3 regions of the Exiguobacterium sp. NPDC077395 genome follow, and region 1 is predicted to be linked to each of the others. Evidence: riboswitches for the same ligand, from Rfam matches in the RefSeq annotation. Region 1 holds a riboswitch; each other region holds the start of a gene.
The links. A riboswitch is a leader RNA that binds a small molecule or an ion and turns the genes downstream of it on or off. The one in region 1 is predicted to bind S-adenosylmethionine.

Region 1 (7,987 bases):
GGAGCGTCGAATTGAACTGACTGTAACCGATAATTGCAAAGATCATTCCGATGATAACCGCACGGAATGTCCGGTCGTCTCGTAGGACCCGGAACGTCTCAGTCAAGCGTGGCCGTGCCTTGACCCCGTCTCCCTCTTCAAACGGATACTTATAAAACAAGATTGAGATGATGATTCCATACAATATGTATACTGCCGTCACGATAAAGAATGCGGTCTTTACACCGGTGAGTGATAGGACGACTGCCAAGAGTGGCCCGATGGCCGCGGCGATATTGATCATAAAGTAACGGACGTTATAGACGATGACCCGTTGGTCTGCCTGCGTCGTGTCACTGATGAGTGCCCGCGAAGCCGGTTCTAAGAAAGATCGCGACATGCCCATCAACATCGATAACATATAAAACCAAAACAACTCGGTCGCGAGCGCGAGACCAGCGAACGTGACCGCATTGAGCACGATGCCGATCAACATGAGCTGTTTTCGCCCATATCGGTCAGAAAGCGTCCCCCCAAAGAAGCTCATGAACAGACCCGAAAGTGCCGTCACGGCAAAAATCGTTCCAATCACACTCGCCGAAAAGCCGAGCGTGGCCAGATAGATCGCAAAAAATGGCATGACGAAAAACGTCGCCAGTCGTGCAAAAAACGTCCCGAACAGGACGCCCCACGTCAGTGGATGAATCTGTCTGAGCTTCATCCAAATCCCTCCTTTTCTTTCATATATGTAGTGTACTTCTCTTTATGAAAGAACACTAGACAAAAAAAGACTCAGGGGATGACCCCTGAGTCGAGACTGCTTATTGTTGTACCGGTACGACCGCACCTTTGTATTCGTCTAAGATCCACTGTTGTGTCTCTTCAGAAGTCAATACTTCGAGGAGTGCTTTGACACGCTCATCTTCTTCGTCTCCTTCACGTGTGACGATCAAGTTGACGTATGGTGAGTCTTCGCCTTCAAGTGCGATGGCATCTTCAAGTGGGTTAAGACCTGCGTCGATGGCATAGTTCGTGTTGATGAGGACCGCATCGCCTTCTCCGTTGTTGTAAGCTGTCGGAAGAAGTGCTGCTTCAACGTCTGTTTTGAACTTCAAGTCTTTCGGATTGTCAACGATGTCAGAGACTGTCGCATCGACCGTCTTGCCTTCAGCAAGTGTGATGAGACCTTCTGATTGGAGCATCGTGAGAATTCGTCCGTGGTCAGCGACCGATGAACTCATGATGATTTCTGCGCCTTCAGGAAGTTCGTCGAGCGATTTGTATTTTTGTGAGTACACACCGATTGGCTCAATGTGAACGCCACCCGCAGATGCGAATTTGTAGTCTTTGTTTTCAGCCATCTGTGACTCAAGGTACGGCTCATGTTGGAAGTAGTTCGCATCGAGCTCACCGCTTGCGAGCGTCTTGTTCGGAAGCACGTAGTCTTGGAACTTCTTGATTTCGAGTTTGTAGCCTTTTGCTTCATATTCTTCTTGTACGTGCTCTAAAATCTCAGCGTGCGGTACGTTCGACGCACCGACGATCAATGTTTTTTCATCGCCAGAACCTGTTTCTGCATCTTCCCCGCCGCAAGCCGCGAGAACTGTGAATGCTGATAAAGCTGTCAATCCGAGTACTGTTTTCCAAGTTTTCATTATAAATCCCTCCAAATGGTTTATGTGTAATTAAGCTGAACGTTTATCAATTTTTGTAACGAGTCGGTCACCAATGAACTGGATGACGAACACGATGAGTAAGATGAGCACCGTCGCCACGAACGTGACGTCGTTTTGTGAACGTTGGAACCCTTCCAAGAAGGCCAAGTTCCCGAGTCCGCCTCCTCCGACGACACCGGCCATCGCCGTATAACCGACGATTGCAACGATGGTCACCGTGAGTCCTGAAACGATTGCCGGAAGTGCTTCCGGAATCAACACTTTATAAATGATTTGCCATTTCGTCGCGCCCATCGATTCCGCTGCCTCGATGACACCGCGGTCGACTTCACGAAGGGCAAGTTCGACCATACGGGCGTAGAACGGTGCAGCTCCGATGATGAGTGCCGGAAGCGCCGCCGTCGAACCGAGCATGGTACCAAGCAGGAACAACGTGAACGGGATGAGTAAAATGATTAAGATGATGAACGGGATCGAACGGAACACGTTGACGATCGCGCTGACGAAGACGTAAATTGGACGATTCTTTAATAATAGCGATTCGTTTGTAATATAAAGAATCAAACCTAAAGCGAGTCCAATCACAAACGTCGCGACACCCGCGACGAGCGTCATGTATAACGTCTCCCATGTCTGTTCCATCATGATTTGCCAGTCTACGTTAGGAAACATCGCTTTCCACCTCCACTTCTACTGATTGCGAACGAATCGACGCGATGGCGCGTTCGATTTCTCGTGCTTCCCCAATCAATTGGATGAATAGCGTGCCGAGCGCACCGACTTGTGACTGAGTCACGTTCCCGCCGATGATGTTGAATCCGATGTCGTGCGTCTTAAGGACGTCAGACAAAATCGGTTGTTCTGCCGTTTCGTTCAAGAATTTCAATTTGACGATTTGTCCACTCGGATAGCGTGCTTTCAAATGTTCGAACGTGAGCGACAGATCGTCGACCGCCCCGATTTGTTTCACGAATTCTTTTGTGATCGGCTGCTCCGGATGTTGGAACACATCGGAGACTTGACCTGTCTCAACGACTTTCCCTGCCTCCATCACGGCGACGCGATGACAAATCTTTTGGATAACGTGCATCTCATGTGTGATGAGGACGATTGTCAATCCGAGTTTCTTATTGATGCTGACGAGCAGTTCAAGAATCGAATCCGTCGTCTTCGGGTCGAGCGCGCTTGTCGCTTCGTCACAGAGGAGCACCTCTGGATTTGTAGCGAGCGCGCGGGCAATCCCGACTCGCTGTTTTTGACCGCCGGATAATTGTGACGGATAGCTGTCTTCGCGACCTGATAGTCCGACGAGCTCGACGAGTTCCTGGACCCGACGCTTCCGCTCACTTGCCGGTACCCCAATCAATTCGAGTGGGAAGCTGATGTTTTCTGCGACCGTGCGCGACCACAGAAGGTTAAAGTGCTGGAAGACCATCGAGACGTTCTTGCGAACTCCTCGTAATTCTTTCGGACTGAGCTTCGTGAGCTCACTCCCGGCGACCTCGATTTCACCGCTAGACGGTGATTCGAGACGGTTGAGCAATCGGATGAGCGTCGACTTCCCCGCCCCCGAATATCCGATTATTCCAAAAATTTCACCGCGATCAATCGTTAGTGACACATCATCGACCGCCTGGACACGACCATTCTTCGTATCGAACCATTTGGCGACGTTTCGTAATTGAATCAATTCCTTTCCCTCCTGACAACAAAAAAAGCGCGCACGTTTGAGCAAACGTGCGCACTTTATCGTACGGACAACGATTGCTCTCATCTCTCAAGGTTTCTCACCTTGCTGGAATTAGCACCATTTCGGATTGCTCCGCGGTTGCTGGGCGTCATAGGGCCAGTCCCTCAGCCTCTCTTGATAAGAGTGTTGTGTATTCGATTAGCTTTATCATAGCGACAGCTTTTTCTGCTGTCAAATCATTTTTTCAAAAAAATCAAAAAAAGGTGTCGTCCGAGGACGACACAGAACGTAGCACCTTGAGTCACGGAAGGACAGCCCATAGATGAAAATCTTTTGCCCGTTCAAGATTTACATCCTTATATGGGGGAGATTCACCAATCATCACTCGATCTTGATTTGGACCGTGCGATTATACGGAACGTCTTTCTTCGCTTGATTTTTTTGGGGGACAATCGAAGGGAAGACTGACGTGTATTCGTATAAAGGTAGCAGCGGCTTCACCAAAACGTCTTGATGTCGGGAATATCGCGTCCTATTTTGTGTTCAAGTAAGATGTTGTAATGAATATACCATTCGTGAACTTTCTGTGTCAACTGATTATTTAAAATTTTCAGATTATTCTAATGTTCCTCTCTCACTTCACGAAAGAGAGGACGTGTTGAACGTTCTGAAAAGCGTAAAGACGATCCCGAACCTCGCCATTTTCAAGCTTTAACAGCGCTGGGACACTCATCACCTGATAGGCTTCAAGCTCGTTTGGGATATAGTTCGCATCGCGCTTTTCAATCTGAATTTCAGGGTCGACCGCCTCGACGACCGTCAACATTTTCTCCGCGACAGCGCATGTACCACACATCGGCGCGTATATATATAAGAATCCGTCTGTAATCATTTTTCTCACCTCTCCTGTCATTATAAAGGTCGATAAATATGTATTCAAAATTCGTGCTCTCGTGAAATTTCAGAATTTTTCAATGATTCTCTTGACTCTTCTGTCTGATAGGAATAATATGGGTTCTAACTTTATCGCTTTTGTACATAACAGTAAAAAAGAAGGACAGGTGAATGAATGATGACGGAACAAGCAACTGGTACGACAAAGCAATTTACGATGAACGTCTTAAACGGTCTCAGTATGGCGATTCTGATCGCCCTCATCCCGAGCGCATTGCTCGGAGAATTAACGAAAGCCATACTCCCTTATTTTCCGTCTCTTCAATTCATATTGGATGCGACGACGATTGCGATGCGCCTCCTCCCGGCCATTATCGGTCTTGCCGTCGCCATGCAGTTCGGACGATCGATTTTAGAGGCTGGAACGATTGCCATCGCAACCTATGTCGGCAGTGGCGCCGTTCGAATTAATGAAGGTGCGTTCGTGATGGCCGGAATCGGTGACGTGATCACAGCCGGTGTGACCGCTGCGATCGCTACGATTCTTGTCATGAAGCTCGCTCCCCACTTGAAGACGTACACGGTCATCGTCATGCCGATGACAGTCATTGTCGTCGCAGGGGGCATCGGTGCCTTCTTATTGACGTATATCTCACAGATCACGACATACATCGGATACCTCATCATGACGATGACGGCTCTTCAACCGGTTCTCATGGGCATCTTGATCGCGATGGCGTTCTCGCTCATCATCGTCTCGCCGATTTCGACTGTCGGGATCGCGACCGCGATTAGCCTATCAGGCGTTGCGGCCGGTGCGGCAAACCTCGGCGTCGTTGCCGCTGGATTCGGTCTCGCCATCGCAGGGTGGCAGGCGAACGCGACCGGGACATCGATCGCCCACTTCCTCGGGTCACCGAAGATTCAAATGGCAAACTTCGTCCGACGCCCGATTATGATGCTTCCGATTTTGGCGAATGCGGCCATCCTCGGTGCGCTCGCTGGTATATTAAGAATCGAGGGAACTCCAATCAGTGCAGGGTTTGGCGTATCTGGACTCATTGGACCGGTAAATGCGTTACATCTCATGCCGGGCGGATTCGCCTTGTTCAACGTGCTTCTTGTGATCGTCTTGTTCGGGCTTATCCCGGTCGGACTCGGAATTTTCTTCTATCGTGTGTTCGAACGGGCGACGCTCGTCAAATCGGACCACTACCGACTCGATTTCGAGTAAACATTTAAAAACCGGCTTCTCCAATTAGGAGAGGCCGGTTTTACTTATCCTTGAATCATCGCTTCATATTCTTCTGCAGACATGAGCTTGTCGAGGTCTGACTCTTCCGTCAACTCAACTTCGATCATCCATGCATTTTCAAACGGTGACTCGTTGACGAGTTCTGGAGAATCTGCAAGGTCCTCGTTTACTGCTGTGATGCGTCCTGATACTGGCGCATACAACTCAGAGACTGTCTTCACTGATTCGACTGAACCGAATGGCTCGTCGAGCAAAATCGTACCGTCAACTTCTGGGAGTTCCACAAACACGATATCCCCTAGTTCGCTTTGTGCGAAATCCGTGATGCCGATGCGGGCTTTTGTTCCGTTCACTTCTACCCACTCATGTTCTTTTGAATAACGTAAATTTGCTGGTACTTTGCTCATCCTAACTTCCCCCTCAAATAAATTAGACTCACATCTGTATTATAGCACTTAGCCCCAAACGTCCGTAAAGGACTTTTCTGAAAATCCGACCGTCGTTTTTTCACCATTTGTGACGATTGGACGCTTCAAAAGCATACCATTGCTTGATAATAGCTCGAGTTGTTCGTCTTCTGATAGATTTGGTAGCTTGTCTTTGATGCCTTCGTTCCGATAGACTTGCCCGCTCGTATTGAAGAATTTCTTAAGCGGCAAGTCCGATTGTTTCCAAAGCTCGGCGAGTTCTTCTTTCGTCGGTGTCGATTCGACGATATGAACGTATGTATACTCGACGCCTTGCTCTTTCAACCATTTTTCTGCTTTTTTACACGTACTGCATGGTGGATAGCCGTATAGTGTCACCATCTGTTCATCACCTCTCTCATCAATGTAGCACATCTAGAGAAATCAATTCACGTCTCAAGCAACCGTTCGATTTCTCGCTTCATCGTCGTATTAACCGCATGTCGCTCTTCGATAAAACGTAAGATGACCGCCGCTGCAACAGCTGACCTGCCATATCCTAATACCCCGCCCAACAAGAAAGAAATCATCTCAGGATGTCTCGTCTCGACCCGACGTGTCGGATTGAACGGGTCCCCTTGCCCACCGAGCGCCTTCAAGACGTTTTGAACGGCCGCGACTTGGACAAGTTCGAATCCGGCGAGCGTCTCGCCCCGACGTTCCCGAAGCAAGCCGACATATAGGTTCGTCAACGCTTCTTCATAGTAGTAAGCCGTCGCTTCACGCGCGATCTCGAGACGTGGTGACGCGAACACGTCGAGTGCTTCATCCCGTCGCCAGACGACCCGTCCTGGTGTATAGGCGATCGTCGCGAGTTCATGTACTTCAAAGACAGCGAACTCACCATAGATGCCGTCATGATACATGATCTTGTGCCCATCTTTCGTGTTTTGGAATTGATAATGAAGCGGCTCGACTTCAAGCCAGTCAAGTCGGTCGATAAAGCGTGCCTTCTGCCCGTCCTCGACAATCAAAAAGAAATCGAGGTCCGAGTAATCATCCAACCGCTCCGTCTCTTGTCCGATCGACCCTAATGCAAGCAGCATCAGCGTCCCTTCGTGTGCGGCAACCGATTCTCCGATTCGTTCCATTCGTTCAAGCAATCTATCGCGTGTTCTCATCGTCTCTCCCCCTCGTTTCTATTGTACGTGGCGAACAGACCAAAAAGAAAGGGCCGACCGCGTCCGGTCCACCCTTTCTGTCGATTGAATTACACGATAAACTTGTTCGCTTTGATGAGGCTCGCAGCAACTTCACGCTTCGTCCCGATCACATTGATCGGCTGGTAGCGGCTGAACTTCTTCATTGCCGAGAGAAGCATGCGCTGCTCGTCACCAGACGCCGCTGCATACAATACTTCTTTCGCCATGAGTTCGACTTGTTTGAACACTTGTTCCGCAAAGATTTCTGTGTAGCGGACTTTGAGCGTGTTCTTCTCTTCGCCTGTGCGTGCGATCGCTTTGTCTGTACGAGCGATGGCTGCTTCAAGCGCGTAGATGGCACTGATCATGTCTGCGATCTTCGCCAAGATTTCTTGTTCATTTTGAAGGTCTTGTTGATACTTCTGAACCGCTGTACCTGCGACCATCAAGTTGATCTTCTTCATGTTCGAAAGGAGCATCTTCTCGCGTGCGAGCGGTGAGCCGTCCAATTCTTGTGGCATGTAGCTCATGAGCTCTTTTTGAAGTTTTTGTGCTTCGGCGAGGAGCGGCAATTCACCTTTCATCGCTTTCTTAAGAAGCGTACCCGGAACGATCAAACGGTTGATTTCGTTCGTTCCTTCGAAGATTCGGTTGATGCGTGAATCACGATAGAGGTTTTCGACTTCATACTCTGCCATGAATCCGTATCCACCATGGATTTGGACCGCTTCATCAACAACGTAGTCAAACGTTTCAGAAGCGAATACTTTGTTGAGTGAGCATTCGATCGCATATTCAGCAATCGCTTGTGCGACTTTTGATCCGTCACGCATGTTCTCGTCACCAAGTGCGTCGAGGCTATCTTGGAACAAGCCGCCCGTGCG
Region 2 (7,987 bases), 580 kb from region 1:
CGGCAATCCCGGAACGGCGGGCCGCTTCTGCGTTCGACCCGACGTAATAAAACTCACGCCCTGTCCGTGTATACGTCAAAAACAGATGAGCCCCAATAAAGAACAACAGCATAAGCAGGGCGACGAACGGAATCGGACCGATTGTTCCTTGTCCAATAAATAAAAAGGATGGAATGAAGCGTCCTGGCGCCGTTCCCCCTTCGATCGGCATGTTGTCATAAATCGAGAATCCTTTCGTATACGTCAACTGAATCCCGTTAATGACGTACATGATGGCGAGTGTCGCTAGTAAATCCGGTAACCGAAACTTGATGGTGACGAGCGCATTCAATAGTCCGACGAGAATCCCTAGGGCGAGCGGAATCAGCAGCGCGACGAGAAGCTCTTGCCGATGAAGGACAAGGCTTGCCGCTGCCCCGATTGTCGCAAGACTCGCCGTCGACCCGACCGATAAGTCAAACCCTCCGACGATGAGCGAAAACGTGACACCGAGGGCAAGTAACGACACGATTGAAACCGATTTGATGATGTCACTAAAGTTCGCATATGTCAGAAATTGATCGTTCGTCACGGTAAAGACTGCGATCAACCCAATGATTGCGAGTAACGTCCCGTATTGACCGATATGACCGCTGATTCGTTTTCGTTCTTTGACTACTAATTGTGCCATGTCATGCGCCTCCTTTCTCTACAAATTGTCCACGGTCGAGCCAAAGAATCCGATTGGCGACCCGTTCAAGTTCATGTCGCTCACTTGACGTGAACAACACGGTTTTCCCTTGTTTCGCGAGTGCAATGACGCGTTCATACACATCTTGCTTCGCTGCGATATCAATCCCTTTTGTCGGTTCATCGAGCAGATAGATGTCCCGTTCGTCGAGTAGCCATTTGCTGAAGACGACCTTCTGCTGATTTCCACCACTCAGTTCACCGACCGTTTGTTTCACGTTCGCATAGCGGACACGAAGTGATGCCAGTACGTCAGAGACACCATCGGTCTTTCCTGCAACAGCAATCACGTTCCGCTCAATCGTCTCGTCTAGAAATAATCCGTGACGACGTCTCTCCTCTGGAACGAGTGCAAACCCTAAACGTACGGCGTCTGTCGGTTCTTTGATCACGTGTGTGGTTCCGTCAACCGTGATGGATTGACGAAGCCCAGAAAGACCGAACAAGGCTTCCACCAGTTCCGTCTTCCCGCTCCCCGTCAATCCTCCAATCCCGAGCACTTCCCCGCGGTACGCTTCAACGGAAAGATTTGTCCCGAACGCAGGGAGAGTCACCTGCGCGGACAAACGAATCTCCTCTTCAGGGGTTGCCTTCTCTTGTGCCCCTTCAAATGTCGTTCCACTCAAAAAGGTTTGAACGGCTTCCGTAGAAAGGGTTTGAAACGGTCCCTCATATACAACGCGTCCGTCTCGAAGAAACGTAGAGGTCGAGGTGACGCGCGTGAGCTCATCTGATCGGTGCGTGACCAACACGATGCCTACCCCTTCTGCCGCCAGCGTTTGTAATAATTCAAGCAAGGCATCGGCATCCGTTTCCGACAAGGCGGCGGTCGGTTCATCGAGTAATAAATACTTGGCATTACTCTCGAGTGCCCGGGCGATGAGAAGACGTTGCTTTACGCTGAGCGGATAGTGACCGGCCGGACGCGTTGGATCGATGTCTAAACCGACCCGGGATAGCACGTCTTTTGACTGCTGTTTCAACAGTTGTGGGCGAATCCTCTTTACCGTCTGCCATGGGAGAACATTTTCGTATACAGGCAAATCCAAATAGAGCGCATCGTCCACTTCTTGCGATACGGTGATGATGCCTTGACGAATGGCTTCCGCCGGTGTGAGACGGATGGTTGTCCCGTCGATGGACAGCTCGCCGGACGTCGGTTCGACCGTTCCGTTCAGCAGTTTGATGAGCGTACTCTTACCCGCCCCGTTCAGACCGAGGAGTCCATGAATGTCTCCCGGTTTTAGGCTGAACGACAGTTGATTGAGTACGGTCACCTCACCGTACTGTTTCGTGATTCGTTCCAAGCGAATCATCAGTCCGTCTCCTTCATCCAGTCCGACCATGCCGCATTCGACTCGCCCCAACCCGGAACGTACTGTCCGAGGTCATTCATCGTGACAGGCTCATCCGGCAAGACGTCACGGTCCACTAAATATGGATCAACCGAGTGAATCGAAGGGGTTTCTTCTCCGACCACTTTTTGATAAGCGTAACGGACTTGAATGCGACCGATTTCAGCAGGATCCGTCGCGGCCGTCACGCCCCACGGACTCCCGTCCTCTTGCATGAGTTGTAGGTCTTCGTCACTCAAGTCAATCCCGTAAACAGCAATTTCGTCACGTCCTGCTTGCTTGATGGCACGGCTCGCCCCTTTGGCGAACTCATCCCACATCGCAAACACCGCATCGATTTCGCCTTCCGGATACTTCTTCAAAATTGCCTCCATCTGACTTTGCGTATCGAGCGCCGTATTGTTCGTCGCCGAACCAAATTTCGCGACTTCTTGGATGCCCGGGTAACGTTTCAAGAACGCATCATAAATCGTATGACGACGTTCCATCGGCGTGAATCCGCCGACCCAGATCGTGACGATGTTTCCTTCCCCGTCCAAATCTTCAGCAAGTGCTTTGAGTGAGCGCCAAGCGAGGGAATAATCATCTTGATCGATGACCGTCACCCCTTCATTCGTTAAATCGTTGTCGAATGCGACGACTTTGATGCCCTTATCGAGCGCCCGTTGAACAGGCTCTTTCAAGGCATCAGCACGTCCGTGGTCAATCAAGATCACATCGACGCCTTGCGTCGTTGCCGTATCAACGTAACTCGCCATCTTCGACAAATCATTATCGGCGTTATACACTTTCACGTTGCCTCCGAACGCTTCGACTTGCTCGGTCACCCCTTCGATATATTGCGAAGAAAATGTCCCAATCGACATTTGCATGACGAGTGCGACCTCTAGGTCTTTCGGAAGCGTCTCATTTGAGACGCTGACTGTTTTTGTCTCCACTTTATTTGTTGTCGCGGTCGTTTTCGGTTGCGCCTGTTCGTTCGTGCATCCGGCAAGCGCCAGAATGACGGTCAACAGGAAGAAGATGATTTTTTTAGACATATGCGTTTCCTCCTACGTGTTGTACAATGACCGACTCGGTCGGTTCGAGCACACCTGTCTCTGTGATCAGACCGGTGATGAGTTCTGGTGGGGTCACATCAAACGCCGGATTGAAGACGGTGATGCCGACGAGTGCCGTCGAGTGTCCCCCGATATGGGTCACTTCATGCGCGTCCCGTTCTTCGATTTGAATCGTGTCGTCTGCTTCCAAATCAAACGTCGAATGCGGGGCTGCCACATAAAACGGGATGCCATAATGCTTCGCCAAAATTGCGAGCTGGAGCGTCCCGATTTTGTTGGCCGTATGACCGGTACGGGTGATGCGGTCCGCCCCGACGATGATGGCATCGATTTGTTTCGTCTGAATTGTCCACGCCGCCATGTTATCCGTGATCAATGTGACGTCGATGTCTGCCCGGTCGAGTTCCCATACGGTCAACCGTGCCCCTTGAAGCAGTGGACGAGTTTCCGACGCGAATACACGAAACGGGATGCCTCGTTCTTTTCCGACATAAAACGGAGCAAGCGCGGTGCCGTACCGTGACGTCGCAATGGCACCGGCGTTACAAATCGTCAACACGTTCCCTCCAGCAGGTAACACGGTCAACGCATGCTCACCAATCGTGCGATACGTCGCCACGTCTTGTTCATAGATTTCAATCGCACGCGCTTTGATGGCTTTTGCGATCTGCTCAAAGTCTTCCCCCACATTTAGTCGAAGGAGTGATTCGATGACATGTTGTAAGTTGACCGCTGTTGGTCTTGTCGCAATCAACCGTTGGCCGACCTGGTCCAATTGGCGGTGAAAATATAAATTGTCCTGGAGACGTGATGCCTCTTTCGCGAGGACGAACGCCCCAAAGTAAGCGATGGCCGGTGCTCCCCGAACTTGAAGGGCCTTGATCGCCTGTTCTGCCTGTTCGAGCGTTAACACTTCGACATAGCGCTCTTCTTGCGGCAACTGTGTCTGATCTAAAATCGTCAACACCTCGGTGTCGGCATCGAAATGAATACTTTGCACACTCATACACGCACCTCCGATAGGACTGGAATTAGCTGGTCAATCGATTGAATCTGATGGCGCTGTTTGATGAGACACGTGCCGAGCTCCAAGGCGTGACGTTTCCGTTCGATCCGAAGGTCGTCTGGCAACGTTTCTAAGTCAGCGACACCCGCTAGACCGACCGTCCGACGAATCAATTCGCAGCCTGCGTAGCCGATCGCATCACTCAAAATCGATGGCAACAGTTCGTCCACGAATCCTACTGTGTTGAACGGCTCGACCGCCTGTGTGAAGCGTGTACGGAACGTTTTTTCGAACGTCTCCCACAGAGTGAGCACTTCTGTGAAGCGTTCGAACCGCTTCAACGGATGTGCATACGTCGAGAACACCAAATGGGCGATGATTTGACCGATGTCAAAACCGAATGGACCGTAAAAGGCAAACTCAGGATCGATGATTTTCGTTTCCTGACGCGTCGCAAAAATGCTTCCTGTATGTAAATCCCCATGTAGCAACGCTTCATGTTTGGTCACGAACCCAACCTTCAATTTCGTCACTTCAATTTTCAAGGCGAGATCTGACCAAAGTTGCTCCACGTCCGGACGAAGAGCCATTTCGATTTGATTCGATTCTGCATCGCGATACGGGTCGGTGAAGATCAGCTTTTCCGTAATATCACATAGCTCTGGATTGTAATACTCTTTTTCGATTTGTTTCTTGGCGAGCGGTCCTTTCGCATAGTCAGATGTCGCAAACAACGTTTCCCCGAGGAATGTACCGACGTGACGCGCCAAATTCGGATAGCTCTCTCCTTTTAGGAAGCCTGACCGGACGATTTCAAAAGCTGACAAATCTTCCAAAATCGTATAGGCGAGTTCACGGTCACTACCGAGTACATCCGGTACGAATTGTGGTACGACTTTTGAAAACTCACGGAGGGCCAGTTGTTCAATCCACGAACGGTCAAGCGTGAGCGGCCAACTCTCTCCAACAACTTTTGCGTACGGCAACGCCTGTTTCACAATCAATGACGTTTCTCCTTGACGAATGCGAAAGACGAGATTTAAATTTCCATCTCCAATTTCCTCACATTCTGCAATCCCCTCTTCTAGTAACCCCAACTGTCGAACGTGTTCGACGACACTTTGTTCTGTAAACGCCTCATAAGCCATGATAATTTTCCCCTTTCTTGAATCTATGCATTAAAAAAGCCCCTTTCTCCGCGAGAAAGAGGCACACCCAAATTGGTTGTTCCTCTCATCTTTCAGACATATGTCTGGTGGATGTAGCACCGTGCCAAATGGTCGGTTGCTGCGGCGTCTTAGGGCCAATTCCCTCTGCCAACTCGCGATAAGAGTAAATGATGTAGTTGTATTTGACGTGTTGAGACGAATATTACGGACTAGGCACGCTAGTTGTCAATCCTCTATTTTCGGTCGACTCCCTATTTTTGACACGCATATATAGAAACATTATTTTCAAACTTTTTTTCTCAAAAAAAGGAATTGACGAGTGAGCGATTCTATGTAAAAATTCAATTAAATTTCACAACTTCACAACTATTCTTATCAAGAGCAGACGGAGGGACAAGCCCGATGATGTCGCAGCAACCGACCAGAAATGGCACGGTGCTAATTCTTGCAGCTATCGCTGAGAGATAAGAGTTCATTGTTTTCGAATGACCTCTTGCCTTGGCATGAGGTCATTTTTTGTTTGACCTGAAAGGAGGAACTTATGGGAATCATCGCAACTTATGAAATCAAACATACCGATCACGTCGAACGCGTGGCTGAGAAAATCGCACATGAGCTGACCGTCGGAACATGGACCGAATTGAACCATCTCGAACAGCATCAACTACAGGCGTTCCGAGGCGCGGTCATCGATACCTCCCAACAGGAAACGACGAGTCGTTTCTCGATTCGTTACCCGCTACATAATGTGACGCCGGACTTCTCGTCCATTCTGACGACGACATTCGGAAAACTGTCGCTCGACCCAAACGTCCAACTTGTCGACCTATCGCTCCCGAATGAGCTCGCATCGGACTTTCCGGGTGCCGCATTCGGTGTTGAAGGGGTCCGCGACATCCTTCAAGTACACGACCGACCGCTCGCCATGAGCATCTTCAAAGGTGTCATCGGGCGTGACCTTGATTTTTTGGCGACACAGCTCCGTGACCAGTTTACAGGTGGTATCGATCTCGTGAAAGACGATGAGATTTTATATGACAATCCGCTCACCCCATCGATCGAACGGGCACGGGTCGGGGCATCGATCATTCAAGAACATCAAGACCTGACGGGTCGTTCCGTTCTATACGCCGTCACGTTGAGCGGACCCGTTTTCACCTTACGCGATCAGGCAAAACGTTTGATCGAAGCAGGCGCGACCGCACTGTTGTTCAATGTGTATACGTACGGGCTCGACGCGTTACGAGAGCTCGCCAAAGACCCTGAGATTCACGTCCCGATTTTGGCACATCCTGCTTTTGCGGGAGCGTTGACCGGATTGATTCGTCATTCCCTCCTTTTCGGGAAACTGATTCGACTCGCCGGGGCAGACTTGACGCTCTTCCCGTCGCCATATGGTTCACTGTCGACTCCGAAAGACGAAACACAACAGATTCAAACGTACGCGACGGAATCCCATTGGACGAAACCGATTCTGACGGTCCCCTCTGCCGGGATTCACCCAGGACTCGTCCCGGATTTGATTCGTGACTTCGGAACGGATGTCGTGATCAATGCCGGCGGTGGGATTCATGGGCATCCAGACGGTGCGGCTGCCGGTGCGAGGGCGTTCCGCCAAGCAATCGATCAGGCAATCGGTAAAACGAGCGAGACCGATGCGTTATCGACTGCGCTGAATACGTGGGGTGCGCGATGAGTACGCACGTCATCTGTGATTTCGACGGGACCATCACGGAAGAAGATAACATCATCGCGTTGATGCGACGCTTCGCCCCACCTGAATGGATCGAACTCAAAGATGGTGTTTTGAACCAAACGCTCTCCATTCGAGAAGGCGTCGGTCAGATGTTCAGCCTGCTCCCGAGTAACCAGCAAGAGCGGTATCGTGAGTTTCTTCAGTCGACCATCACGCTTCGAGCGGGGTTTGTCGAGTTTTTGCAAGAGACCCAGTCGTACGGCTTTCGATTCGATGTCGTCAGTGGGGGCATGGACTTTTTCGTCCATCCGATTCTAGGAGGTCATGTCGCACCTGAACACATCTACTGCAATCACGTTGATTTTTCAGGAGAGACGGCGCGCGTCACATGGCCTCATTCATGCGATGTTCATTGTTTGAACGACTGCGGATGTTGCAAGCCGACGATTGCCCGACAGATTGTCTCACCTACCGACACGTTGATCGTCATCGGGGACTCTGTCACCGATTTTGAAATCGTCAAACGTGCCGACGTCGTGTATGCGCGGGGTCAACTGATTTCACTATGCGAGGCGGAAGGAATCTACTATGTTCCGTTCGAGACATTCTATGACATTTCAGCTCACATGAAAGGAGTGAATGTATGACCGTACAAGAACGATGGGTCGAACTTGCTGACATTAAAGACGAGCTTGCCGCACGGGACTGGTTTCCCGGGACGAGCGGCAACTTGGCAATCCGCGTATCGGACGACCCGTTGACGTTCCTCGTGACAGCAAGCGGTCGTGATAAACGGAAGCGTACGGATGAAGACTTCGTCCTCGTCGATGCGACCGGTCAATTGATTGGAGAGCAGTCAGGCAAACCGTCCGCGGAGACGTTGCTACACGTCGAAATCTTTAACAAGACGAACGCAACCTGTTCCCTTCACGTGCACACGGTCGACAACAACGTCATCTCAGAGCTTTACG
Region 3 (7,987 bases), on a different contig from region 1:
GCCGCTTGCCGGACTGTTCCTTGCCATCTTCTTAAACACGGTATTCCAAAAATATCAGGTGAAATGGTGGTTCCGCGTCGACATCGCATTAAGCGACTTTATGAAGATTGCCTTCTATACGTACGTCGTCAGTTTGATTTTCATCTTAGCGGCAGCGTTTTTCCGAGAGACCAACTTACTCGTCGTCAGTAGCATCGCCGCTGCGTTGACATTCTTTATTAAACGTCTCCTCATTCAAAAAGAGCGACAAGATGCATTCAAATCTTTGATTGAGCAATACGATGAAGCGAAAGAGGCCGTTTCCTTGTCACAGAGCGAGGCGCAAGCCATCGAAGTATTTTTAAGTCAATGCGAACAGCTGAATCATTATGATGAAGGGTATGTCGAGTTTAAATTGTTTGAACGCACCCTGTACTTTGATTTAAAGACGCGACAGCCCATCGATCGACCCATCGTCTTTACGTTGCTTGACATGAGTCAGCCAATCGAGCAAGTCCTCGACTATGAGATGCGCTTTGAATGGGATACTTCCCTTTCTGATGCTTTCCACGACGATTACCACAGCTTCGTTTCTGTTCGTTCGGAGGAAATCGAAGAGATTCGCACCTGGATTGTTATGATGGGAGAACCTGTATACGGTTATCCAAAGATTATTCAGCACGAAATCATCAAATTGTTAAAATCGTTCAACCGAACCATTAGCCGTTGTCACGAACGGGACCGCCTCTATACCGAGAGTCGGACGGACAGTTTAACGCTTCTTGCTAATGCGCGTGCATTTTATGAATATGGCATTCAACAAATATCCGATATGTCGGTATATCCTATATCGGTTGCCATGCTCGATATTGATTTTTTCAAAAAGATTAACGATACGTACGGTCATCAGGTCGGGGACCATGTCTTACAAGAGTTCGGACGACGAATCCGTCAAGTGCTCCGTCCAGACGACTTTGCTGCACGTTATGGTGGCGAAGAATTTATTTTATTGCTCAATCATTGTGATATGCACCAAGCGATTGAAATCACGGAGCGGATTCGCCATCAAATCGAAGCGAAACCGTTTCATGTTGACCACCATGAGATTTCTGTCACCGCCTCCATCGGGGTCGACACAATTGAAGCGTTCGGGAACAAGCGTCTCGATGATACGATTCGAAATGCGGACCGTGCCCTGTATGTTGGCGGAAAATATGCAGGACGTAACCGTGTAGCGCACTTCAACAATTTAACGACGTAAACTCCCCTTTCTCACATCGAATTGGGGAGTTTTTAGGTTGACAACGGGATTTGAAACAGGTACGTTAGGGAACGTGTTTGATAATAGGATAACTTAACTTTTTATCGAGAGAGACGGAGGGACTGGCCCTATGAAGTCTCGGCAGCGGGGAACCTGTGCCAAATCCAGCGGACAACAGTCCGAAAGATGAAAAGGGTATTTCGCACGAAGGACCTTTTTCTCAAGAAAAAGGTCCTTTTTATTTTTTAGTGAGGTGATTATTTTGGAACAACCAACAGCAAACAAGTGGGCACTTCTGCCGTTACTCGTCTTCTTGCTCTTTTTCATCGGGGCGGGTGTCTACTATGGGGACTTTTATAAGTTTCCAGTTCTCGTCGCAGCCATGATCGCATTGATGGTCGCAGCGTTCATGACAAAAGGAAGCGCCACACAAACCGTGGAACGCATCGCACAAGGTGCCGGAAATCCGGGAATCATCATTATGATTTTTATTTTCTTACTGGCCGGCGCCTTTTCAACGGTAGCTGAATCAATCGGTGCCATCGACGCGACGGTTAACGCCGCGTTGACACTCTTACCCCCATCGCTTCTCTTAAGTGGACTATTCGTCATTGCTGCTTTCATTTCAATGGCAATGGGCACATCGACTGGGACGATTGCGGCACTTGCGCCGATTGCCCTCGGTATACATGAGGAAAGTGGTGTGAACGTCGCCATCGCAGCCGCGGCAGTTGTCGGCGGAGCCATGTTCGGAGACAACCTTTCATTCATTTCGGATACGACCATTGCTGCCGTAAGGACGCAACGGACGAACATGCGCGATAAGTTCCGGACAAATTTTTGGATCGTGCTACCAGCTGCCATCATCACGACGATTTTACTCGCCGTCTTGTCGAACGGTGAATCGACGGTTGATGTCGCTGCATTCGAATGGTATAAACTTATTCCGTATCTCGCGGTCATCGGACTGGCGTTAACGGGACTGAACGTCATTCTCGTCCTGTTGGGCGGGATCACGCTAACCGGAATCATCGGTCTTCTCGACGGAAGCTTATCCGTCACAGCATTTGTGACCGCTATCGCCGATGGTATGGTCGGTATGGCCGAAATCTCGTTCTTGACGTTACTCATGGGCGGCCTCGTCGGACTTATTTCGCACAACGGCGGACTCACGTATTTGCGTGATGCGTTGACGTCACGGATTCAAAAACGTGCTGGTGCCGAGTGGAGTATCGCGGGTCTCGTCAGTGCGACGAACGTAGCGACCGCGAACAATACGATTTCCATTCTCGTAGCCGGACCACTCGCCGCGAACATTGCGGACGAATACGAGATCGAACGGAAAAAATCAGCGAGTGTACTCGACATCTTCTCATGTGGTGTACAAGGGATTCTCCCATACGGAGCGCAACTTCTCATCGCCGCAGAGTTGACGAAGACCGCTTCGCCTGACCTCGTCCCGTTCATGTTTTATCCGTTCCTCCTCTTTATTTGTGGAGGAATTGCGATTGCATTCAACTTCCCGCGTTTTAAAAAGCAGTCTTAAACGACAAACACCCCTTGTTCAAAGGGGTGTTTGTCGTTTAGTGATCATCTCTTGCTTCAATTGCTCGTTGCGTTTTTTGAAAGCGCGTCGTTTGAGCACTTCTTCTAGTCCTCGACTGATGGCCCACAATGCGACCAAAAGCAGACCGAGCATCGATAAACGAAACGGGCTTTGGATAAATTCTTCCCATTGATCCCCGATGACCGAGAAAATGACGACGACGAGTAGTTTCCCGAATCCCGCCGCCAAAATGAACGTACGGAGCGGCATCTGAATGAGCGCCAGCAAATAGGTGATCAAACTGACTGGGATGAACGGGAGCGAATACAAGAACCCGAGTGAGATCGGACTCATATGGTTGATTCGTTCTAACCAATAGACCGCCGCTTTATGTTTCTCGAGCCAGCGCGTCATCGGTTTACGAAACACATATCGGACCGCCACGAAGACGACAATCGTTCCGAGTAAGTTCCCGATCCATGATAAAAGGACCCCTAACAAAAAACCATATGTTGCCGCATTCGCTGAAATGATTAAAACGAGTGGCAAAAACGGAAAGATCGCTTCTAAAAACGGAGCGCCGAGTCCGGCCCAAGGACCGCCAGGCAAACTTTGAAGCCATTCGATTAATTGGATGATGTACTGTTGGAGAGAAGTGAGCATAGTCGTTCCACCTTCAACTTTCGTTACTACTACTCTAATACCCGAATTCGATTTTCAAGACGCATCTCCCTGCATTCGTCAAAAAAAATTAAAAACCATTTGCGAAAATTCGTCGTGATATTTATCATATAATAATGGACTTGTGGTTGCAGGCAAGTCTATTCGTCGAACGACACAACCCAACGTTCGTTTTCCTGCAAAAAACTGAACACAGGGGAGCAACACAACATGGAAACAAAACCAATGCGGGTCTTGCTGTACTATAAGTACGTCAACATCGAAGACCCAGAAACACTCACGCAAGAACATTTGAAGTATTGTAAAGACCTTGGCATCAAAGGACGCATCTTGATTTCCTCCGAAGGAATCAACGGGACGTGCTCTGGTACTTGGGAACAGACTGAGCAATACATGAACGACTTGAAAGCAAACCCACTCTTCAGCGATATCGAGTTCAAAATCGATGAAGTCGAAGAGCATGCGTTCAAGAAAATTTTTGTCCGTCACAAGAAAGAGCTCGTGACGTGGCGCTTTGATGGTGAGTTTGATGTACCGAAACAACACGGTGCATACCTCGAACCAGCAGAATGGAAAGAGATGATGAATCGTGATGATGTCGTCATCCTCGACGTTCGTAACAACTACGAGTACGAACTTGGTCACTTTAAAAACGCGATCAAAATCGATGTAGAGGCTTCACGTTACATGCCAGAATGGCTCGAAGAGAACAAAGACCTCTACGAAGGGAAAACACTGCTCACGTACTGTACTGGTGGCGTCCGTTGCGAGAAATTTACAGCATATATGCGTGACCAAGGTCACGACAACATCTTCCACTTAAAAGGTGGCGTCGCGATGTATGGAAAAGACGAAGCGACGAAAGGTGAAAACTGGGATGGTGAGCTTTACGTCTTTGACGAGCGCATCAACGTCCCTGTTAACTCTGTGAACCCGACTATTGTTTCACACTGCATGCACTGTGGAACCGAGACGGTTCGTTACGTTAATTGTGCAAACCCGGAGTGTAATGTGCAACATTTCTGTTGTGAAGAGTGTGAACCGAAACAAATGCGTTCATGCTCGAAAGAGTGTCAAGGACACCCACGCAACCGTTATATCATCGACAACATTGCAGAGAAACTTCAGGAAACTGAAGGAGTAGTCGGGTAACAAAAATCGACCAAAAGGTGTCATGGACAAGCTGTCCGTGACACTTTTTTTGACGAAATCTTAACGTCTAGTCTGCCCCGCTTTCGGGTATAGTGAAGTTACTATGTCAGACAGGAAGTGAATAGATGCATGTTTAACGAACCTTTACTCGCTGCGATTCTTGCTTGGTTTATCGCCCAAGCAGCTAAGCTCGTAACCGAACTCATTAAAACAAGGGATTTTGAAATTGAAATCATGTTCGCTTCAGGCGGCATGCCGAGTTCACACTCGTCTACGGTCGTCGCGCTCGCTACGGCAATCGGACGGATGGAAGGGATCGACTCGAGCATGTTCGCTCTCGCTGTCGTCTTCGCCACCATCGTCATGTATGATGCGACCGGCGTCCGTCAAGCAGTCGGTTTTCAGGCCCGACTATTGAACGATTATTTCAAAGGGATCAAACACGAGACTCCACTTTTGAATGAACTTGTCGGGCACACGCCGTTCCAAGTCATCGTTGGGGCGTTGCTCGGTCTCGCTGTCGGATTGTTTTTCCCGATGTAATCCACTAAAGGTATGTCATTTCTCACACTCTCGATTCTTTTTGTGAAGTTTCACAAAGAAGAAGTTATACTCAGAGAGAGGAGGAATCGACATGCCTTTTTTGCAGAAATCTTATGAGTCTCTCGATACACTCGCCGAAGCAATCGGTCAAGCGATTCGAGCACCCATCACGATTGAAAATCGCCACCACCAGTTGCTAGCGTATAGCACCCATCCCGATTCGACCGACCCGGCCAGGATCGCCACAATCATTGGTCGTCGTGTCCCAGAAGCCGTTATTGAAGATTTGTGGGAAAGTGGAATTTTACGAGAAGTCATTGACCAAGATGAGCCTGTCGTCATTCCAGCACGGCTCGCTGTCGGGCTCGGCGAGCGTGCCGCCATCGTGATCAAACAACATGACGAAGTACTCGGCTATATTTGGAGCTTGGCTCGAACGAACCCGTTCACGACTCAAGAATTAGCTATCTTGCAGGAAGGAGCGACCATTGCCAAAAAGTTGCTCATGACAATCGCGATGCACGAACGGCGCATTAGTGCGGAACTTGAACGTTTCTTGTTAGATGTACTCGCTTCCCCGACACTCTCCGATCCCAATCGCGAACGACTGAACGAACTCGCCCCCATTGCGGTCGCCAGTCGATTGACGATCATTGAATGCGCTCAACCGATCACCCCACAACTCGCTGAACGTCTACATTATGTGCTTGCGACCCAAGAGGCGATTGAAGTGGTCTTACATGCCATCGATGGACAGCAATTACTCGTCTGGCATTACATGAAATCCGAACTTTCCGATGAAGAAGTGGAATTGCTCGCTTGGGCGGAACGATTCGAACAGTTGCTTCAAGACAAATTCAACGAATCCGAACCACGAATCGGAATCAGTCGGCGCTTTTTCGAGAGTGACATGCTGTACGCCGCAGCGGAAGAGGCGCGACGGGTCACAACACTTCGTCGTAAGTTCCCTCTTGAGCTCGCGACTTCTCGCGCCTTCGAACAGATCGGGATTTACCAACTCGTCCCTGAACTGGCACGTCGCATCGGACTTCGACTGGAAACCCATCCGACCGTCGAACGGTTGCAACACTATGACTCGTCCCATCAGACCGAACTCGTGAAAACGCTCGAATGGTATTTTTATTTCGATGGGAATGTAAAGCGGGTCGCCGCCCACCTTCATATCCATCCGAATACCGTCTTGTATCGGATTCGACGCATCGAAGAGTTGACGAATATCACGCAAGTTTCCTTACCCGAACGGTCCATGATTTATTTGGCGATTAAAGCCGGCCAATATCGATTAGAAGACTAGACGTTCGCTTTGTGTTTTTTCACAAAGTGAGCGTCTTCGTTTTTAGAATCCATGATAAAGACAGCGTTTTCGAATGGGTCTATACTAGGGGTGTGAACAATTTGTGTCAACGGAATGAAAGGGGAATGTTCCATGAAAATCGGGGTATTAAAAGAGATTAAAAACAATGAAAATCGGGTGGCTTTGACACCGATGGGTGCATTTATGTTAACGGAACTTGGTCATGACGTCTTCGTCGAAACAAATGCCGGTCTCGGCAGTGGTTTCACAAATATGGAATATATCGATGCCGGTGCAACAATCGTCGAAACGGCGAAAGAAGTATGGGAAGGCGTCGAACTTGCGCTCAAAGTGAAAGAGCCGCAGCCGTCTGAATATCAATACTTCCGTCCTGATCTGACGCTCTTTACGTATTTGCACTTAGCGGCAGAACCAGAATTAACGAAAGCACTCGTCGAATCAGGCATCACTGCTATCGCGTATGAGACGGTCGAAGTCGATCGGACGTTACCGCTTCTCACACCGATGAGTGAAGTCGCAGGTCGTATGGCCGCTCAAATCGGGGCACAGATTCTCGAAAAACCGCACGGTGGAAAAGGAATCCTCATGTCAGGTCTTCCGGGCGTACCTCGTGCGAACGTCACGGTCATCGGTGGTGGCGTCGTCGGAACGAATGCAGCGCGTATCGCCATCGGTCTCGGGGCGAGCGTTACCTTGATGGACATCAGCCCAGCTCGTCTTCGTCAAATCGACGACTTGTTCGGAAACACAATCAACACATTAATCTCGAACAAATACAATATCGCCAAACAAGTAGCTGAGAGTGATCTCGTCATCGGTGCTGTTTTGATTCCTGGAGCAAAAGCACCGAAACTTGTCACAGAAGAAATGGTACAACGCATGTCACCGGGATCGGTGATTGTCGATGTTGCCATTGACCAAGGTGGAATTTGTGAAACAATTGATCATATCACAACGCATGATGCGCCAACGTATGAACGTTACGGTGTGCAACATTACGCCGTCGCTAACATGCCAGGTGCCGTGCCACGCACATCGACAATGGGGCTTACGAACGCAACGATGCCATATATTATCGAATGTGCACAAAAAGGTGTGCTCCCGGCACTCCTCGGAAACGATGCCCTTCTCAAAGGCTTAAACGTCATCAACGGGACGGTCACATACGAAGCGGTCGCTCGCGATTTAGAGTATCCGTTCGTCCCTGCCTATGAGGCAGTTGCAAAACAAACACAAGCGTAATCGAAAGACGACGAGATGCCCGTTCTCGTCGTCTTTTTCGTACAAAAAAGAAGGGACTGAACATAATCGCTCAGTCCCTTCTTCTCATTATGCGTTTTCGACAGCGATATCTTCCCCGATGATTTTCACTTCCGGTTCTAATTCCACTTCGAACTTCTCTTTAACGGTCGCTTGCACGTGACGGATCAACGAAATATATTCCGTCGCAGTCGCCTCCGCAATGTTGACGATGAATCCTGCGTGCTTG

Region 2: linked by a shared signal. The riboswitch ahead of ACQKD4_RS00845 (2,3-diketo-5-methylthiopentyl-1-phosphate enolase) and the one ahead of ACQKD4_RS03750 (methionine ABC transporter ATP-binding protein) in region 1 are both predicted to bind S-adenosylmethionine.
Region 3: linked by a shared signal. The riboswitch ahead of ACQKD4_RS11875 (Na+/H+ antiporter NhaC family protein) and the one ahead of ACQKD4_RS03750 (methionine ABC transporter ATP-binding protein) in region 1 are both predicted to bind S-adenosylmethionine.

The regions. Positions count from the first base shown of each region.
Region 1 is NZ_JBNNHU010000001.1:728,476-736,462, reverse strand. Features, by position in the region: gene ACQKD4_RS03765 (MDR family MFS transporter) at 1-700, opposite strand, end outside; gene ACQKD4_RS03760 (MetQ/NlpA family ABC transporter substrate-binding protein) at 801-1,634, opposite strand; gene ACQKD4_RS03755 (methionine ABC transporter permease) at 1,665-2,327, opposite strand; gene ACQKD4_RS03750 (methionine ABC transporter ATP-binding protein) at 2,317-3,345, opposite strand; SAM riboswitch class I at 3,423-3,529, opposite strand; gene ACQKD4_RS03745 (thioredoxin family protein) at 3,980-4,237, opposite strand; gene ACQKD4_RS03740 (PTS transporter subunit IIC) at 4,418-5,473, shown strand; gene gcvH (glycine cleavage system protein GcvH) at 5,518-5,901, opposite strand; gene ACQKD4_RS03730 (arsenate reductase family protein) at 5,950-6,303, opposite strand; gene ACQKD4_RS03725 (hypothetical protein) at 6,351-7,082, opposite strand; gene ACQKD4_RS03720 (acyl-CoA dehydrogenase family protein) at 7,172-7,987, opposite strand, start outside.
Region 2 is NZ_JBNNHU010000001.1:145,163-153,149, reverse strand. Features, by position in the region: gene ACQKD4_RS00870 (ABC transporter permease) at 1-670, opposite strand, end outside; gene ACQKD4_RS00865 (sugar ABC transporter ATP-binding protein) at 672-2,045, opposite strand; gene ACQKD4_RS00860 (sugar ABC transporter substrate-binding protein) at 2,045-3,124, opposite strand; gene mtnA (S-methyl-5-thioribose-1-phosphate isomerase) at 3,117-4,151, opposite strand; gene mtnK (S-methyl-5-thioribose kinase) at 4,148-5,299, opposite strand; SAM riboswitch class I at 5,382-5,484, opposite strand; SAM riboswitch class I at 5,690-5,791, shown strand; gene ACQKD4_RS00845 (2,3-diketo-5-methylthiopentyl-1-phosphate enolase) at 5,862-7,016, shown strand; gene ACQKD4_RS00840 (2-hydroxy-3-keto-5-methylthiopentenyl-1-phosphate phosphatase) at 7,013-7,663, shown strand; gene ACQKD4_RS00835 (methylthioribulose 1-phosphate dehydratase) at 7,660-7,987, shown strand, end outside.
Region 3 is NZ_JBNNHU010000002.1:270,100-278,086, reverse strand. Features, by position in the region: gene ACQKD4_RS11880 (GGDEF domain-containing protein) at 1-1,240, shown strand, start outside; SAM riboswitch class I at 1,339-1,433, shown strand; gene ACQKD4_RS11875 (Na+/H+ antiporter NhaC family protein) at 1,503-2,786, shown strand; gene ACQKD4_RS11870 (TVP38/TMEM64 family protein) at 2,805-3,449, opposite strand; gene ACQKD4_RS11865 (rhodanese-related sulfurtransferase) at 3,678-4,619, shown strand; gene ACQKD4_RS11860 (divergent PAP2 family protein) at 4,737-5,162, shown strand; gene ACQKD4_RS11855 (PucR family transcriptional regulator) at 5,254-6,477, shown strand; gene ald (alanine dehydrogenase) at 6,610-7,740, shown strand; gene murB (UDP-N-acetylmuramate dehydrogenase) at 7,828-7,987, opposite strand, start outside.